DNA from 2 places in the Lonsdalea populi genome. Region 2 is predicted to be linked to the other one. Evidence: predicted binding sites of a transcription regulator. Region 2 holds the regulator's gene; the other holds the start of a gene.
What was found. The regulator Fur, encoded in region 2, represses iron uptake genes when iron is present. The targets are predictions, from matches to a motif close to ATAATAATGAGAACNACTATCAA.

Region 1 (9,647 bases), 1.9 Mb from region 2:
GCCCGCCGCGTGTTGTTTGCCGGTGATTTGCAAGATACCTTGCCCGCCCAGTTTGAGGCGGAAGACGTCCGCGTGCACACGATGCAGTACCACCACTGGCAGCAGTTGAACCGGACAATGGGCGACGCGGCCCATTTCGGCCTGCTGGCCGAGGCTGGCAGGGTCGCGGGCTGCGACACCCTGATTTATTACTGGCCGAAGAGCAAGCAGGAAGCCCAGTTCCAGCTGTCCAACCTGCTGTCGTTGTTGCCCGTCGGCTGCGATATTTTCGTGGTGGGCGAGAACCGCAGCGGGGTACGCAGCGCGGAAACGCTGCTGGCGGACATTACTGCGCTGACCAAAATCGACAGCGCGCGCCGCTGTGGTCTGTATCACGGCCGTCTAGAACAGACGCCGGCCTTTGATTTGGCGCACTGGTGGCACGAATATGATGTGGACGGCGTACCGATATGTACGCTGCCGGGCGTGTTCAGCCGCGATGGGCTGGATAGCGGTAGCCAGCTGCTGCTCGGCACGTTGGAACCGCATTCGAAAGGTAAAGTGCTGGATATCGCCTGCGGCGCGGGCGTGTTGGCCGTGGCGTTTTCCCAGCGCGCGCCGAAAATTCGTCTGACGCTGAGTGATGTGAACGCCGCTGCGCTGGAGGCGAGCCGGGCGACACTGGCGCGTAACGCGCTGGAAGGCGCCGTCATCGCCAGCAACGTCTTCTCAGATGTTGCCGGTCGTTTCGACATGATCATTTCCAACCCGCCCTTCCATGACGGGATGCAAACCAGCCTGCACGCGGCAGAAGCCTTGATCCGCGGCGCGGCGGCGCATCTGAACATCGGCGGCAAGCTGCGCATTGTCGCTAACGCCTTCCTGCCTTATCCGGCGCTGCTGGATGAGACGTTTGGCAGCCATGAAGTGTTGGCGCAGAATGGTCGTTTCCGTGTGTATCAAGCGATTATGGGACGCGGCGCTAAGTCCACATCGCGCGCTTAAATTTGCACGATCCCCCTGCGGCGGGCAGCCGCGGGGGATCATGTGCTGAGGATCAGTCGTTATTGATGGTGTCCATACCTTCCTCGCCATAGCGTTCCCCCGCGGCGGCCTGTAGCGGAAACAGGCTGTCGATGGCTGACAGCTCCGCAGCAGTCAATATCACATCCAACGCGCCGATGTTCTCTTCCAGATAACGGCGTCGTTTGGTGCCGGGGATTGGCACAATGTGTTCCCCTTGCGCCAACACCCAGGCCAGCGCCAGCTGTGCGGACGTCACCCCTTTCTCCTTCGCCAACGCCTCCACATGGTCGGCCAGACGCAGGTTTCTGGTGAAATTATCGCCGTGAAAACGCGGGTTTTTGAGACGGAAGTCGTCGTCAGACAGCGTGTCGAGATCCCGGATCGCGCCGGTCAGAAAACCGCGGCCCAACGGACTGTAGGGAACGAAACCCACGCCCAGTTTGCGGCAGGTCGGCAGGATTTGCGTTTCCACATCCCGCGTCCATAGCGAATATTCGCTTTGCAGCGCGGTGATGGGATGAACGCGGTGCGCGCGCTCCAGCGTGGCGGCGGAAGCCTCGCTTAATCCGAGAAAACGAATCTTGCCCTCTTTCACGAGGTCGGCCATCGCGCCGACGGTGTCTTCAATCGGCACCGTCGGGTCGACCCGGTGTTGATAGTAAAGATCGATAGTCTCTACCCCAAGCCGTTTCAGGCTGCCTTCCACCGACTGCCGCACATACTCCGGTCTGCCGCAGATACCACGCTCATCCAAATTGACGGTATCGCGGACGATCCCGAATTTGGTCGCCAGAAAGACACGGTCGCGTTTGCCCTTGATCGCTTTTCCCACCAGTTGCTCATTGGTATACGGCCCGTACATATCGGCGGTATCCAGCAGGGTGATGTCCAGTTCAAGTGAACGGTGCAGGGTGGCAAGGGATTCATCGGCATCCTGATGGGTGGAATAAAAATCGCTCATGCCCATACAGCCCAGTCCCAGTGCGGAAACCTGCGGCCCCTTGGGTCCTAATGTTCTCTGTTGCATGCTGATGACCTCGATAGGTGATGAGAATGCCAGTGTGGTTGTTTGCTCGACAAAGATAAATCCCCCGTTTTATGCAACACTGTTTGTAAATCACAAACAATCCTGCGGGCGGGTTCATGGATCACATACAGGCGATGCGCGTGTTCATCCGCATCGTGGAAACGGAAAACTTTAGCCGGACGGCCGAGAGCCTGGGGCTCCCGCGAGCTACGGTCAGTCAGACGCTTAAACGACTGGAGCTGCGGCTGGGCGTCCGGTTGGCGGAGCGAACAACGCGTCAGGTTCGCATTACGGATGAAGGGCGGCTTTACTATCAGCGCTGCACGCAGCTGTTATCCGCGTTTGATGAAAGCGACGCCATGTTCACCCAGCAGCGGAGGCAGCCCAGCGGGCAGGTGCGCATCGATATGCCGCATTCGATGGCCCGTGAACTCGTTATTCCTGCGCTTCCGGCGTTTTATCGCCAGCATCCGGGCATCCGGCTGGTGCTGAGCGCCAACGACGCGGCGATTAATGTCCAGCGCGAGGGGGTGGATTGCGTGGTGCGAGCGTGGCAGTTGGAAGATGATTCACTCTCCGTCCGCCAACTGCCGTCATTGCCGCAGCTCTCCTGCGCCTCCGTGGATTATTGCGCGGCGCACGGTATCCCGTCCTCGCTGGCCGAGCTGGCTAGTCATCGGATGGTTGGCTATTTTTCTTTGCGCAATCTACATCGCTATCCCCTTGAGTTTGTCCAGAAAGGGCAATGGCTCACGCAGAGTCTGCCTACATGGGTGGACGTCAGCGGCGTAGACGCGTATATCGCCGCCGCACAGGCCGGTTTGGGGATTATTCAGGGGCCGCGCAGGAGCCTCAGACCGCTTATAGAACGGGGCGATCTGGTGGAGATTCTGCCGGACCTGCCGCCGCCGCCCATGCCGCTTTACATCATGTTTCCCGCCGGACGCTTTCTGGCCCCGCGTATTCAGGTGGTCGTTGACTGGTTGCAGGCGTGTATTACGCCAGCCCCGGTTGATTGACCGCCGTTTTTTACAGCAAACCCTCGCACGGAGGGGAAATAATCATTGACCTCGGCCGTAAAATCTCTAGAATTCGCCTCCGTGGTGACATTGCGTGACGTTATGTCACAGGTTTGCGAAGGTGGCGGAATTGGTAGACGCGCTAGCTTCAGGTGTTAGTGCCTTAACGGGCGTGAGGGTTCAAGTCCCTCTCTTCGCACCACCTCACCACAATGATGTGTATTGCACAGTACCTGCGAAGGTGGCGGAATTGGTAGACGCGCTAGCTTCAGGTGTTAGTGTCTTAACGGACGTGAGGGTTCAAGTCCCTCTCTTCGCACCAAGCTGGTAATGCAGATCGTGCAGTAGGTAATACGTAAAAAATCTCATGTGCGAAGGTGGCGGAATTGGTAGACGCGCTAGCTTCAGGTGTTAGTGTCTTAACGGACGTGAGGGTTCAAGTCCCTCTCTTCGCACCACGTATTATTCTCTCGGCTTTATCCTCGCAATTATCCCACTAAGTTTAATCTTCTTAATTTCAACTATACGATTGTTTTAACGCTCTAGATGCTGCGCAGCGTCACGGACAGCGCCGTCAGTCCGCCTACCAGCGCGATGCAGGACGGCAGCAGCAGATAGTGGCGCAACCGCTGATGAAACAGCATTCCCAGGGTTGCCAGCATGGCCAGCGTGACAATGTATTTCAGAGAGTGCAGGTCGATGCCGGGCAGTATCAGCAAAGGCATCAACGTCACGGGAAGCAGAATCCCCCAGACGCTGGAAAGCGGTTTACCGAAGTACCAGGTGATCCCCCACAGCCCGCAGGCGGCAATCATCGCGGTCAACATAGTCCCTCACCATGACGATAATGATAATTACTATCATATAGAAAACCTTTCTGAATACAACTTATGCCGGATAGGGTCATCAACCGGTTGTTCACCCCTCATCCCCGCGTTGGCTCCAGAGGATATGGGAGCGTAATCGCCCTCAAAAAGAGATGGAATCATGACAAAACCGTAAACTTTACAGGTTGAATGCGTAGATATTAATAGTAATAATTATTATTACCTTTAACTGTTTTTGCGCTTTCCGATCGATAGGTTTCCGTTTGGTATGATGCACTTTTCGCGATACGCGCACAGTGACTGAAAAGGGAAGCCCACTCAGGCGCTTATTCAGGAACCTATCGCATGTCATCCCTTCCTTTATTCCGTTATTACGGCGTGCTTGTTGCGCTGACCACGCCTGCTTTCGTTCTGGCCGCTGAAGATGTCATTAAAGTTTCAGCTCAGCCCCAGGAGTCCGCGCTATCCCCGACCGAGGGCTATACCGCCACGACCTCGCAGGGCGCGACCAAAACCGATAAGCCGTTGGTGGTGACGTCGCAGTCCGTCTCCGTGGTGACTCGCCAGCAAATGCGCGATCAGAACGTGATGACGCTGAATGAGGCGCTGAACTACACGCCGGGCGTTTTCACCAATTTCTCCGGCGGGGCGACGCGGTTTGATACGGTCTCGTTGCGTGGATTTCACGGCGCGGATGTGAACAACACCTTCCTCGACGGTTTGCGCGTACTCAGCGACAGCGGCAGTCACAACAACTTGCAGATCGACCCTTGGTTCCTCGAGCGTGTCGACGTCATTAAAGGTCCTTCGTCTTCGCTGTACGGACAGAGCGTGCCCGGCGGTCTGGTGATGATGACATCCAAACGCCCGCAGTTTATGCCGGAAGGACATTTTCGCCTCAGCGCCGGCACTCATAACGATCGGGGCGCGGCGTTCGACTATACGCAGGGCATCAACGACAATTGGGCTTTTCGCGTGACGGGGCTGACTCATAGCAGCGATACGATGTATGACGGCCCACGCGAGGAGCGCTATGCGATTGCGCCTTCTTTCCTGTGGCAGCCGGATGAAGACACGACGCTGCTGCTGAAAACGTATCTGCAGAAGGACCCGGCGGGGGGCTATCACGGCTCTGTGCCCGCGGCAGGCAGCGTCTATGCCTATCAGGGATCAAAGTTCGCGCGCGGCCTTTTTGACGGAGAGAAAAGCCTGGATGATTACCAGCGTAACCAGCAGATGTATGGCTATGAATTCTCTCACCGGTTCAACGACACCTGGGCGTTCAGGCAAAACGCCAGCTACGTGCACTCCAACGTCAATATTCAGCAAATTTATCAGTACGGCTGGAGCAGCCTAGAGACGGACAAGCTGTCGCGTTATTACACCGCAGAGTCCTCCTCGTTGGACGCCTATGCCGTCGATAATCAGCTGGCGGCAGATTTCGATACCGGCGACGTCAAACACAAAACCCTCTTCGGCGTCGATTTCCAGTACTTTACCAACAACCTATGGGACGCGTCGGGCACGGCTACGTTGCTGGACCCGTTCACCGGCCAGTCGGGCGGGGATGCGGTCACCGATTTTTATCGCTTCGACTCACAGCGGCGCTACAAGCAGACCGGCGTTTATGTGCAGGACGACATGCAGTGGCAGCGCTGGTATCTGACGCTCTCCGGCCGTTACGACGTCATCAAATTCGACAATAAAAACCTGACCACGGATAGCCGCAGCCAGCGCGATGATAACCGCTTTAGCGGGCGGGCCGCGCTGCTGTATGCCTTTGACAACGGTACTTCGCCTTATGTCAGCTACAGTCAGGCGGTTACGCCTGCGCTGTATGCGGACTCGCAGGGGAATCCGCTCAAGCCGATGAGCAGCGAACAGGTTGAGGGCGGGATCAAATACCAGCCGCCGGGCACCAAGGCGTTATATACCGCGGCGGTGTACGATTTGACGCAAACCGACGTCGCCACCCGCAACATCGTGGGCAACTACTATGAGCCGATCGGTAAGGTGCAGTCCCAGGGACTGGAGCTGGAAGCCAGAACGCCGATCACCGAACGCCTGAGCGTTATTGCGGGTTACACCTACAGCAAGGTGAAATATAAAGAGACCGTGGAGGGCAATGACGGCAATACGCCGGTATTGGCGCCGAAGCAGATGGCTTCGTTGTGGACGCAGTATGAGGCGGGCGCAGGCATTAATCTCGGCGTTGGCGTACGCCACATCGGCAAACAGTGGGCCGACGATGCCAACACGCTGCAACTGCCCTCTGTGACGCTGTTGGATGCCTCTGTCCGGGTCGATCTGGGACGCTGGAATCCCTCGCTCAAAGGCGCTTACGCACAGGTCAACGTCAATAATTTGACGGACAGGACTTACATCGCGTCCTGCTACGAACTGAGAACCTGCTACTGGGGCGCCGAGCGTTCCGTCGTCGCGACCGTCGGCTACGATTTCTGACGCATCGACGCGTAAAATGGGCGAACCTGTATTTCAGGCTCGCCGCGATCTCATTTTAAGTTATTAACATTATGATATCTATTAACTTTCCTGTTCGTGGCCGTGCAGCAATTGCACCATATTATGCAGGGTGGCTGACGTATCATGCTTGCGCCAGATAACGGCAATCTGCGTGTTCAGATGGGGCGTGTCGATGTTGTGATACGTCACATTTCCGGCGTGAATGCAGGACAGGGACTCCGGAATGAACGTGATGCCGAAGCCGGAAGCGACCATGCTGATTGTCGCCGTGATATGCGGCGCCAGCGGGTTGATTTTTGGCTGGTAACCCGCCAGATAGCAGGCGCGAATGATCATGTCGTGCAGGCTGGGGCAGAGCTCGCGCGGGAAAATGATCAGCGGCTCCGACGCCATCTGGCCGAGGTGCACTTCCTGCTGATCGCTGAGCGGATGGTTGTCCGGCAACACCAGCCGCATATCCTCTTCTACCAGAATTTCGCCGTCGAACTCGTCGCCGATGTCACAGGGCAGTCGCACGAAGGCGATATCCGTGCTGCGATTGCGCAGGCTCTCCAGAATCTCGTTGATATGCTCTTCCTGCGGCTGCATCTGCACGTTCGGGAAGCGCTGACGGTAAAGCCGCAGCATTTTCAGCACCAGCGGATGGAAGGTGACTGCGCAAGAAAACCCCACATTAATGGCGCCGCTCTCTCCGCGAGCGATACATCGCACCCGATCCATGGCGGCGTCGGTCAGTTCGAGTATCTGCTTGGCATCCTGGTAAAACGCTTCTCCCGCCTCGGTCATCTCTACGCCTCGCGTCATTCGCTTTAGCAGAGGAGTCCCGATTTCACGTTCAAGTTTTTGAATTTGCTGACTAAGCGGAGGTTGCGATATCCCTAATGATTCAGCTGCGCGGGTAAAGTGTCGAGTGGAGGCGACGGCGACGAAATAGCGCAGATAACGTAACTCCATATATTTTAGATCTCCAAATAGCCACGTTTTTATATTGGAACTTAGAATCTCACGAGAGCAATATTTAAGGGAAACATTAATTAAATTTATGTCGCACCTCGTCGGAAGAGAAGGGATATGAAAGACTCCAACTGCGTTGACCCCTGTATGGCAGAGCTTGCCAACTTCGTCCATCAGCACCAGAAACATCACCCAGAGTGTCAGATCTATCAAACCTCACTGATGAGCGGATTGATAAATGGCGTATACGAAGGCAGTACAACCATGGAGGATCTGCTGGAGCATGGTGATTTCGGATTAGGCACGTTTAACGATCTCGACGGAGAGCTGGTGGCCATGGAAAGCCGTATTTTCCAGCTGCGCTCCGATGGCAGCGCACGCGCCGCCAAGCCCGATCAGAAAACGCCTTTTGCCGTAATGACCTTCTTCCGTCCGACTGAAAAGATGCAGTTTGACCATGCGCTCAGTCGTGAGGATCTTCATCAGCGTATTGATGATTTTGTTGCAACAGACAATCTTTTTTGTGCTTTACGAATCGATGGCTGCTTCAGCTACGTCGAAACTCGTACGGTACCTCGCCAGGAACGACCTTACAAACCGATGCTGGAAGCTATCGCCCAGCAACCGACTTTCCGTTTCGACAACTGCCAGGGCAACGTTATCGGTTTTCGTAGCCCGACGTATGTTCAGGGGATCAATGTCGCCGGCTATCACGAGCATTTTATCACTGATAGCCGACAAGGCGGCGGGCATATCCTTGATTACCGCCTGGAGAACGGCGTACTGCAATTTGGCACTATCGCCAAATTAATCATTGACCTGCCTCTGGATAAGGATTTTCTGCGCGCCAACTTGTCCCCGGACGATCTCGATAGTGTCATCCACTCGGTGGAAAGCTAAAGTTCATCAAGGTACTGAAAAGAAAGCACAAAATGCATAGGAAAAATGTTATGGAAAATAAGGATGGTCAACAACACTGGGCTTGCGGTGCGGATCTGATCGTAAAACATCTGGAGCAGGAAGGGGTCAAATATGTTTTCGGTATTCCTGGAGCAAAAGTTGACCGCGTTTTTGATTCTCTTGTTGACTCATCGATCCAGACCATCCCCGTACGCCATGAAGCCAATGGGGCTTTTATGGCATCGGCGATCGGCCGTCTGACGGGGAAAGCGGGCGTTACGATGGTGACTTCCGGTCCGGGCTGCTCCAACCTGGTGACGGGGCTGGCGACGGCGACCTCGGAAGGCGACCCGATTGTTGCGCTGGGCGGTGCGGTGAAGCGCGCCGACCGGCTGAAGCTGACGCACCAGAGTCTGGATACCGTTAGCCTGTTCAAACCGGTCACCAAGTTCAGCGCGGAAATCCCCGTTTCCTCCGCAATTTCCGAAGTGCTGGCCAATGCGTTCCGCGCCGCCGAGTTCGGTCGTCCGGGCGCTTCATTTATCAGCCTGCCGGAAGACATCGTCAACGATCCGGTCACGAGTCCTGTGCTTGCCGCGACCCATTTGCCGACGCTGAACAGCGCGCCTTTGGCGGACGTCAAACGCGTTGCGCAGATGATCGAAAAAGCGAAAAACCCGATTCTGCTGCTGGGCCTGATGGCCAGCCAGCCGAAGAATGCGGAAGCGCTGCGCCGCCTGTTGCACCGCAGCCAGCTGCCGGTCACCAGCACCTATCAGGCCGCCGGCGTCATCGATCAGCAGCACTTCGACCATTTTGCCGGTCGCGTCGGCCTGTTCAACAACCAGGCGGGCGACAAACTGTTGCAGCAGGCCGACCTGATCATCACCGTCGGTTACAGCCCGGTCGAATACGCGCCGGCGCTGTGGAACACCGGTAATGCGACGCTGGTGCACATCGACGTGCTGCCGTCCGAACTGGAATGCGACTACCGTCCGGAACTGGAGCTGGTTGGGGATATCTGCATCACCATCGATATGCTGAACGAGCAGCTGAATTCGCCGATTAGCCTGTCTTCCGGCGCCATCAATATTCTGGAAGAGCGCCGAGAACTGCGTCATCAGCTGGCGACTCACGCCATCAACATGAACGGCTTTGCCATCCATCCGTTGCGTTTGGTTCGTGCGATGCAGGAGCTGGTGAACAAAGACGTCACGCTATGTGTCGATATGGGCAGCTTCCATATCTGGCTGGCGCGCTACCTCTACAGCTTCCGCGCGCGCCAGGTGCTGATGACCAACGGTCAGCAGACCATGGGTGTGGCGCTGCCGTGGGCGATTGCGGCCGCGCTGGTGAATCCGAACCAGAAAGTGCTGTCGGTCTCCGGCGACGGTGGCTTCATGCAGTCCAGTATGGAACTGGAAACGGCGG
Region 2 (9,647 bases):
CATGATTTCCAGCGTCTTGACCGAGATATTGTCCAGCGTGTCGTTAAACTGCACGCCGCCGCAGCCGTTCAACTGAAGGTCGATAAAACCTGGTGCGAGCAGGGCGCCATTGAGGCCGCGCGTGTCGATATCGGTCGGTAGTTCTTTCAGCGGACAAACACGGTCTATCAGCCCATCGGCAATGATGACGGCGTGGTCGTCAAGAATTTGATGGCCGGTAAAAATGCGGCCATGAGTTAAAGCGTACATTGTGAGCTCCCGGCTAACCGATCAAAATCGAATAAGATTCTCAGCTTCGAGTTCGCGAAAATACTTAACGGTTTTCACCTTCAGTTCCATCGTCGAGGGTTCGTCGCAGACCATCATGGACTTGGCGTGCAACTGCAGACAACTGATGGTCCACAGGTGATTGACGTTGCCTTCAACCGCAGCCTGCAGCGCCGGCGCTTTGTTTCGACCGGTGACCAGAATCATGATTTCTTCCGCATCGAGCAGCGTGCCGACTCCCACGGTAAGGGCATATTTGGGCACCAGGCTGACATCGCCGCCGAAAAAGCGCGAGTTGGCGATGCGGGTTTCTTCGGTCAGGGTCTTAATACGCGTGCGCGACACCAGTGATGACGCCGGTTCGTTGAACGCGATATGGCCATCGCTGCCTACGCCGCCCATGAACAGGTGAATTTTGCCGTAAGCGCGGATTTTGTCCTCGTAGCGCTGGCACTCCGCGGTGATATCCTTCGCGTTTCCGTTCAACAGGTTAATGTTTTCACGTGGGATATCAATGTGATTAAAGAAATTATGGAACATGAACGTCCGATAGCTCTCCGGATGATCCGGCGGAAGCCCTACGTATTCATCCATATTAAAGGTGACGACGTGTTGGAAGCTGACATCGCCCGCCTGATGGAGAGCAATCAGCGCCTTATAGGCTTCCAGCGGCGTGCTGCCGGTGGGAAGTCCCAGTACAAAAGGGCGTTCTTGCGTAGGATTAAAGTCGTGGATGCGCTGGGCAATATAACGTGCGGCCCATTTGCCGACTTCCTCGGTGGTGTTGAGCGGGATCAGTCTCATTGGCGTTCTCCTGAAGCGTCAGCCATCGCTTGAAATTTAGTTCTATAGTCGAATAACACGGCGATCTTCAACTATCTTGCTATGAAATGTAGTCTAGCTTGTTTTTTTTTATCTTGAAATAAGTGCTTTGAGTAAGCAGTCATAAACTTTTTATATGTGATATTAAGGTGGGGTTTATCACATAATCGATGCTGTTATTTCGCAATAAAAAATATATTTCTTACACTCAAAACCTATCCGCAGGGTGGGGCTAAAACGATTAAATCGACTGGCCGTTTCATTGTTCGCAAGGGGAGAGAGGAAAGTGAGTACACTCGGTTATCTACAGAATATAGGCCGGGCGCTGATGGTGCCTGTCGCCACATTGCCTGCCGCCGCCATTTTGATGGGGGTAGGATACTGGATCGACCCGACGGGATGGGGCAGTCAGAACGCGCTGGCCGCGCTATTGCTGAAATCTGGCGCTGCCATCATTGAACACATGGCGGTGCTGTTCGCCATCGGCGTGGCATACGGCATGTCCAAGGATAAAGACGGTTCCGCTGCGTTAAACGGATTCGTGGGCTATCTCGTTCTGACCTCGCTGTGTTCGCCGGCGGCGGTCGCCATGATTCAGCAAATCCCGCTGGATCAGGTGCCGGCAGCGTTCGGTAAAATTGAAAATCAGTTCGTCGGTATCCTGGTCGGAGTAATTTCGGCCGAACTTTATAACCGTTTCAGCGGCGTTGAGCTGCCGCGAGCTCTCTCTTTCTTCAGCGGCCGCCGTCTGGTGCCGATCCTGACTTCCATGCTGATGATCGTCGTCGCCGCCATCCTGATGTACGTGTGGCCGGTGATTTACGGCGGTCTGGTCTCCTTCGGCGAACACATACAGCGTATGGGGTCCGTCGGAGCGGGGATTTACGCCTTCTTTAACCGCATGCTGATCCCTGTCGGTCTGCATCATGCGCTCAACTCCGTCTTTTGGTTCGACGTCGCGGGGATCAACGATATCCCTAACTTCCTGAGTGGACAGCAGGCTATCGATGCGGGTAAAGCGATTCCAGGCATCACCGGGCGTTATCAAGCGGGCTTTTTCCCTATCATGATGTTCGGCATGCCGGGTGCAGCGTTAGCGATTTATCACTGTGCCCGCACTGAGAATCGTAGCCGGGTGGCCGGGATCATGATAGCCGGCGCCTTTGCCGCTTTCTTTACCGGCATCACGGAGCCGCTGGAGTTCTCCTTTATGTTCGTGGCGCCAGTGCTGTATTTCCTGCATGCGCTGCTGACTGGGCTGTCGGTTTACATCGCCGCGAGCATGCATTGGATTGCCGGTTTCGGTTTTAGCGCAGGTCTGGTGGATATGGTGCTCTCATCCCGCAACCCGCTGGCGACGCAGTGGTACATGTTGATTCCGCAGGGGCTGGTATTCTTCGTTATCTACTACATCGTCTTCCGTTTTACTATCCAACGTTTTAATCTCCTGACGCCGGGGCGCGAAGCGGTTGCGACTGTCATAGAGACCCCGTCCACGCAGGTTTCATCTTCAGATAAGTTGGAAACGGCGGCTGAGGGGTATTTGCGCGCCGTCGGCGGGAAAGACAACCTGACCGGTATTGACGCTTGCATCACGCGCCTGCGTTTAAATGTGAAAGACTCGGCGCGGGTGGATGAAGCGTTAGCCAAACAGCTGGGCGCTTCCGGCGTGATTCGCCTGAACGCGCAAAGTGTGCAGATTGTTGTGGGGACGCAGGCTGAAACTATCGCGTTTGCTTTACGGCAGCTATCGAAAAAATAGGGCGACACTTTATCGGTCGGGTAATAACGTATGACCCCGCCGGGCGATTTCGTCATTGAAATATTCATAGCGGGGCGAAGATAAAACTTCACCCCGTTTTTTATGCTGTCCACGCCTATGCAATTTAGGTGAAACAAACGGTTGTTTCCCGGCGTGGCTTGTTGGATCATTAGCGGTTATGTGTTGTTTTTCGTTTTAAGGAATCAAGCATGAGTGAGGCAGAAGCCCGCCCAACGAATTTTATTCGCCAGATCATCGACGAAGATCTGTCATCTGGTAAGTATGATCATATTCAGACGCGTTTTCCGCCGGAGCCCAATGGCTACCTGCATATCGGTCATGCAAAATCGATTTGCCTGAATTTCGGCATTGCCGAAGACTATCACGGCCAATGCAACCTGCGTTTCGACGATACCAACCCGGTCAAAGAGGACATCGAATTTATCGAGTCCATCAAGCACGACGTCCATTGGCTGGGCTTCTCCTGGAGCGGCGAAGTCCGTTATTCGTCCAACTATTTCGACCAACTGCATCAGTACGCGATTGAGTTGATTAATAAAGGGCTGGCGTATGTCGATGAGCTGACGCCGGAGCAGATCCGCGAGTATCGCGGTACGCTAACCTCCCCGGGTAAAAACAGCCCTTACCGCGATCGCGACGTTCAGGAAAACCTGGTGCTGTTTGAAAAAATGCGCAGCGGCGGATTTGCCGAAGGCACCGCGTGCCTGCGCGCCAAAATTGATATGGCGTCGCCTTTCATGGTGATGCGCGATCCAGTGCTGTATCGCATCAAATTCGCCGACCACCACCAGACCGGCAACAAGTGGTGCATCTACCCGATGTACGACTTTACCCACTGCATTTCCGATGCGCTGGAAGGGGTGACTCACTCTCTGTGTACGCTGGAGTTCCAGGATAACCGCCGTCTGTACGATTGGGTGCTCGACAATATCTCCATCCCCGTGCATCCGCATCAGTATGAGTTTTCTCGTTTGAATCTGGAATATGCGGTGATGTCCAAGCGCAAACTGAACCAACTGGTGATGGAAAACGTCGTGGAAGGCTGGGACGATCCGCGTATGCCGACGATCTCCGGTCTGCGTCGTCGTGGTTATACCGCAGCTTCTATTCGCGAATTCTGCCGCCGTATCGGTGTGACCAAACAGGACAACACGGTAGAAATGGCATCGTTGGAATCCTGCATTCGCGATGATTTGAACGAGAATGCGCCGCGCGCCATGGCCGTGCTGGATCCGGTGAAAGTGGTTATCGAAAACCTGCCTGAAGGCCACGAAGAGTGGGTGACGATGCCAAACCATCCCAACCAGCCGGAGATGGGAACGCGTCAGGTCGGTTTCAGCCGCGAACTGTACATCGACCGTGCCGACTTCCGTGAAGCCGCCAACAAGCAGTACAAACGTCTGGTGCTGGGAAAGGAAGTTCGTCTTCGCAACGCCTATGTGATCAAAGCTGACCGTATTGAAAAAGACGAGCAGGGCGAGATCGCAACAATTTACTGTAGCTATGATCCAGATACGCTGAGCAAAGATCCGGCCGATGGACGCAAGGTAAAAGGCGTCATCCACTGGGTTTCCGTGGCGCACGGCATTCCGGCCGAATTCCGCCTGTACGACCGTCTTTTCAGCGTAGCGAACCCAGGGGCGGCGGAAGATTTCCTGTCGACCATCAACCCTGAGTCGTTGCAGATCGCGAATGGATTTGTTGAAGCCAGCATGGCGGAGGCTCTGGCGGAGAAAGCGTACCAGTTCGAGCGTGAAGGGTACTTCTGCGCGGACCGCGTTTACTCCAGCGCCGATCATTTGGTATTTAACCGAACCACAGGTTTGCGAGACACTTGGGCCGGTTGACTTTATCGTGCCCGAATAAAGAAAAAAGAAAACCGCCGTGGCGGTTTTCTTTTTTTGTGAATCATTTTTTCTGATTAGAAGAGGAATCAGTTCCCTTCGTGCAGTTTTTCGTCTTCACGGCAGTTGCCGGAGCTGCAGTGGCCGTACAGGTACAGACTGTGGTTAGTCAGTTTGATACCGTGGCGCTCTGAAATCTCACGCTGGCGAGCTTCAATGGATTCATCGCTAAATTCAATGACGCGTCCGCAGTCTAGACAAATCAGATGATCGTGATGCTGTTGCTGAGTCAGCTCGAAAACTGATTTTCCGCCCTCAAAGTTGTGACGAGTAACGATACCGGCGTCATCGAACTGGTTTAGCACGCGATAAACGGTAGCCAGGCCAATTTCCTCTCCCATATCAATCAGTTTTTTATACAAATCTTCCGCACTGACGTGATGGCAAGTTGGGTCCTGCAGGACTTCCAGGATTTTAAGACGAGGAAGGGTTACTTTCAGGCCGGCCTTCTTTAATGCGGTGTTGTTGTCAGTCATGCGGATTTAGTCCTGTTACTCTACTTTCATCAAGGGAGGCTAACTAGCCTAATATCATCGGTCGGCTCAAACATGTTTATTCGTCTCAATTATAGAACTGCATAGGCGAAATGAAAACCGCAGAACCGTAACCATATCAGGCTTACCCATCGGTGAGAGGGACGGCGCAACGCCGTTTTAAAAGCGAAAAATGGTGAGAAACCAGCTAACCGAAGGGGGTATTGTACCGCGCAAAGCGGAAAAGTTAAAAAAATGTATCTATATTTATGACAGGTTTTACCTATTGATACGGCTCCGACACAAACTTGTGCCGGGCCGCAACGGGGAGAACTGATCTAAAATGCTTACAAATTCAGCTCAGAACTGATTTGTTTAACCCATGCGCTCACGCGCTCCTCGGTCAGCTCCGGCTGACGGTCTTCATCAATCGCCAGGCCGATGAAGTGGTTGTCGTCAGCCAGACCTTTCGAGGCTTCGAAGTAGTAACCTTCGGTAGACCAGTTACCGACGATGGTCGCGCCGCGCGGTTCGATAATATCGCGCAAGGTGCCCATGGCATCACAGAAATACTCGGCATAGTCTTCCTGATCGCCGCATCCAAAGAGCGCTACGCGCTTTCCGGCGAAATCGATGTCTTCCAGCGTCGGAAAGAAATCGTCCCAGTCACACTGTGCTTCCCCGTAATACCAGGTTGGAATGCCCAGCAGCAGAATGTCGAAACGCTCAAGATCTTCTTTGCTGCTTTTGGCGATGTCATGGACTTCTGCGACATCGGAGCCCAGCTGCTGTTGGATTGCCTTGGCAATGTTTTCGGTATTGCCAGTATCGCTGCCGAAGAAAATACCTATAAGTGCCATGGATAATATAACCTCTTGATTCCTATTGATATGGTGCCTGAGCTACCACAGATCGGATAATGATAGCAGACCCTTTCTGAGGGAGAAACTTGTATCTGCCGGTGCCTCGACTCTCTCTGCCCTCGCGGTGATTTTTTATGTCATAGATATTTTTGTAATTTTTTTAATCTACTATCTTATTGAAAAACTTTAACTAAATATTATTTCTGGTTTTTTTCTTATTTTTGCGAAGTCTGTCCTCTAAATTTTTGTCCGATATTGACGATGGTGAACACTGAGCGCTTTGTCAGTGACGCCCAATCAGCACCGTGCTTTCCCTTAACAAAGGCGCTTCAGCCAGTCTTAGTTACACCAAACTTAATCTTTTGCTTCGGCAGGGAGTTTTGATATGCGATTGCTGAGAAATATTGCTATCCGTACGGCATTACTGTGGGTGTTGGGCACTTTCTGTGTGTTGTGGGGCGCGGTTTCGGCTTACACCTTCTATTCATTCCATGCGATGACCCAAACATCGCACACCAGCACGCTCCTGGTTAAAAATATGAACCTAGTCAACACGGGGAACGATCAGTATTTTCGTATGGTGACTCGACTGGCCAGATCGGTGGACTATCGTCGGTCGGGCGATATCGCCAATGCGGACAAAGAGCAGCGGTCTGCAGCGGAAGCGCTCAATAATATGAAAGAGGGTTTGGTGGCGTTCAAACAGATCGACCACGCCGGCATGGACAGTTCTTTGGCTGATGCGGTGGCCAACGACTGGACGAATCTTATCCAAAATGGCGTAGAGCCGATGTTCCAACGCGCGGCTGCCTCTGCGCTGGATGAGTATCAGGAATATGCTAAAACGACCGTCCCTGCGTTAAGTCGTCAGTTCGGCATTTCTGTTACGGCGTTCAACAAAGCGGGCGCTGAGAAGTTTAGCGCAGCGGGCGAGCGTTTCAACCGTCTGACTTTCATTGGCCAGACTATCCTGGTAGCGGGACTGATAGCGGGCATATTAATGTTGCTGTTCACCGATCGTTATCTGGTCAAATATTTGATGCGCCCTCTCAACGAACTTCGCGACTACTTCCAGATCATCGCCGCCGGGCGGTTGGGTAAACCGATCGTGGACTTCGGCAACAACTGCGTGGGCAAACTGTTCCCTCTGCTGCGCGATATGCAGGGCAGCCTGGCTAATACGGTCAGCACCATCCGCAGCAGCGCCGAATCCATTTATCAGGGCGTGGCGGAAATCGCCGCTGGCAACAATGACCTCTCGGCGCGCACGGAGTCTCAGGCCTCCGCGCTTGAAGAGAGCGCGGCCAGTATGGAGCAGTTAACGTCGACGGTGAAACAGAACGCCGAGAACGCCGGGCATGCGCGTCAGCTGGCGCAGCAGGCTTCGGTCACGGCCCACAAGGGTGGAGAACTGGTCGACAACGTGGTGAAAACCATGTCTGAAATTGCCAGCAGCTCCAAGAAGATTGCTGAAATCACCACGGTGATTAACGGGATTGCATTCCAGACCAACATTCTGGCGCTGAACGCCGCAGTGGAAGCGGCCCGCGCCGGAGAACAAGGGCGTGGTTTCGCCGTCGTCGCGGGGGAAGTGCGTAATCTGGCTCAGCGAAGCGCGCAGGCGGCCAAGGAGATCGAACATCTGATTTCCGATTCGGTACGCAGCGTCGATTCCGGATCGTCGCAGGTCGCGGACGCAGGAACGACCATGAGCGAAATAGTCCGCTCCGTATCGAACGTGACCGATATCATGGCGGAAATTGCCACGGCGTCCGAGGAGCAAAGTAAAGGGATTGCTCAGGCAGGGCAGGCGATTGCGGAAATGGATGGCGTCACACAGCAGAACGCCGCGTTAGTTGAAGAAGCGTCCGCCGCCGCGCGCTCGCTGGAAGAGCAGGCGGCTCTGCTGACGCAGGCCGTGTCGGTCTTCCGCCTGACGGAATCGTCGGCCAAAGACGCGCCCGTAGTTCATAGCCGTGAGGTAAAATCGGCCGCTCCCGCGCCTGCGTTAAAAGCACTCCCATCAGGGAAATCGGCGGATAACTGGGAAAAATTCTAACCAAGCCACGCGATTTCACACGCTAGCAGCTATGCCTGTTACCCTTATCGTCGCCGCGAGGAGCGCGATGATAAGGGCGGATTGGGAATTAGACTGAAAGATGTGCGGAGCGTGGGAGTCAGTGAACGTCGTAATGAAAACAATAAATTCGGGGCGTCTCTGACGACGCGTTATGTGCGATCAACGTGTTGCGCCTGCCAGCTGCGATAGCAAAATTTGCTCGATGAGCTCACTTCGGCTGATCTTTTTCTCTTCCGCCAACGCGTTGAGAATATCGACCGCTTCTGCGTTAATTTTCAGCTCAACCCGCCTTAACCCACGATTTTTGTCTCGTCTCAGCTGATTGCGCTTGTTGATTCTCAGCTGTTCATCTCGTGAAAGCGGATTGGTTTTCGGACGGCCCGGACGACGCTCATCAGCGAAAAGATCCGGCGTGGTGCGATCCGTTTGTTCTTTTGCCATAGGTAGTGGTACTGCAAAGATTCGGACCAAAAGGCGCATTTTATCTGCGACATTTTGATGATGTGGTTAACAATGCCAGTGGCTAGAAAGCCGACCCTTCAGTGCGTAAAGCGGGCGACATGATACCCCAGCGGAACCAGCCGCGACAATGGTTTACTGGTGTCGCGGCGAACGGTTGGGTTAACTCTGGGCCATAAAACGGTGTATTGCCCGCAGCACGGCCTCGGGTTTTTCTGCATGGACCCAATGCCCTGCGCCTGCGATGGCATAAGCCGTCGCACCGGGAAACTGGCGCAGCAGCGCATCGCGATAGCGGCGATCCAGATAAGGCGAATTCTCTCCGCGAATGAACAGAATGGGGTGCGCCCAGACGGGGACGTCCTGCCAGCCTGAAATGGCCTCGTACTGGTCCCATAAAACCGGCACGTTGAATCGCCACGCTCCCTGAGCAAATGACTTCAGCAGGAACTGAATTACGCCATCGTCGGCGATGCTTTCGCGCATCAATTCCGCAGCGGCAGTACGTTGTGTAATCCCGGCGGCGCTGACGGCTCTTAGCGCGGCAAAGATGTCGTCGTGTCGTCGACTGTGATAATGCACCGGCGCAATATCAATCGCGACGATGCGCTCAATGCGATCCGGAATCAGCGCGCTCAGCGCCATGGCGACTTTACCGCCCATGGAGTGGCCGATCACCATGACACGATCCAGCGCCAGTTCGTCCAGCAGATCCACGACATCTTGCGCCATATCCTGATACTGCATGGAGGGATCGCGTGGAGACAACCCGTGGTTACGCAGATCGATCTGTAAAATATCGTGTTGATTTTGCAGATTGCGGGCTAATACGCCAAGATTATCCAGGTTGCCGAACAGGCCGTGAATGAGAATAACCGGAAGCTGCTGCTGAGGCAGTTGTGCGTTTTGCCAGCGATAATTCAATTTCATAGTGAAGTTCATTCAGGGAGACGTTTGCTTAGGGTATCATGAGATTATCCTGCGATCTCGCAGTGC

Region 1: I6N93_RS13835 (TonB-dependent siderophore receptor) is a predicted target of Fur. The motif match lies at 4,079-4,101, and genes of this name have one in related genera.

What each region holds. Positions count from the first base shown of each region.
Region 1 is NZ_CP065534.1:3,165,799-3,175,445, reverse strand. It holds gene rsmC (16S rRNA (guanine(1207)-N(2))-methyltransferase RsmC) at 1-984, shown strand, start outside; gene I6N93_RS13865 (aldo/keto reductase) at 1,037-2,032, opposite strand; gene I6N93_RS13860 (LysR family transcriptional regulator) at 2,149-3,051, shown strand; tRNA gene I6N93_RS13855 (tRNA-Leu) at 3,167-3,253, shown strand; tRNA gene I6N93_RS13850 (tRNA-Leu) at 3,287-3,373, shown strand; tRNA gene I6N93_RS13845 (tRNA-Leu) at 3,423-3,509, shown strand; gene I6N93_RS13840 (DUF1435 domain-containing protein) at 3,594-3,878, opposite strand; gene I6N93_RS13835 (TonB-dependent siderophore receptor) at 4,224-6,341, shown strand; gene I6N93_RS13830 (LysR family transcriptional regulator) at 6,423-7,316, opposite strand; gene budA (acetolactate decarboxylase) at 7,464-8,216, shown strand; gene alsS (acetolactate synthase AlsS) at 8,267-9,647, shown strand, end outside.
Region 2 is NZ_CP065534.1:1,212,120-1,221,766, forward strand. It holds gene nagA (N-acetylglucosamine-6-phosphate deacetylase) at 1-249, opposite strand, end outside; gene nagB (glucosamine-6-phosphate deaminase) at 271-1,071, opposite strand; gene nagE (N-acetylglucosamine-specific PTS transporter subunit IIBC) at 1,418-2,851, shown strand; gene glnS (glutamine--tRNA ligase) at 3,061-4,719, shown strand; gene fur (ferric iron uptake transcriptional regulator) at 4,806-5,252, opposite strand; gene fldA (flavodoxin FldA) at 5,597-6,109, opposite strand; gene I6N93_RS05435 (methyl-accepting chemotaxis protein) at 6,498-8,171, shown strand; gene ybfE (LexA regulated protein) at 8,352-8,633, opposite strand; gene ybfF (esterase) at 8,814-9,581, opposite strand.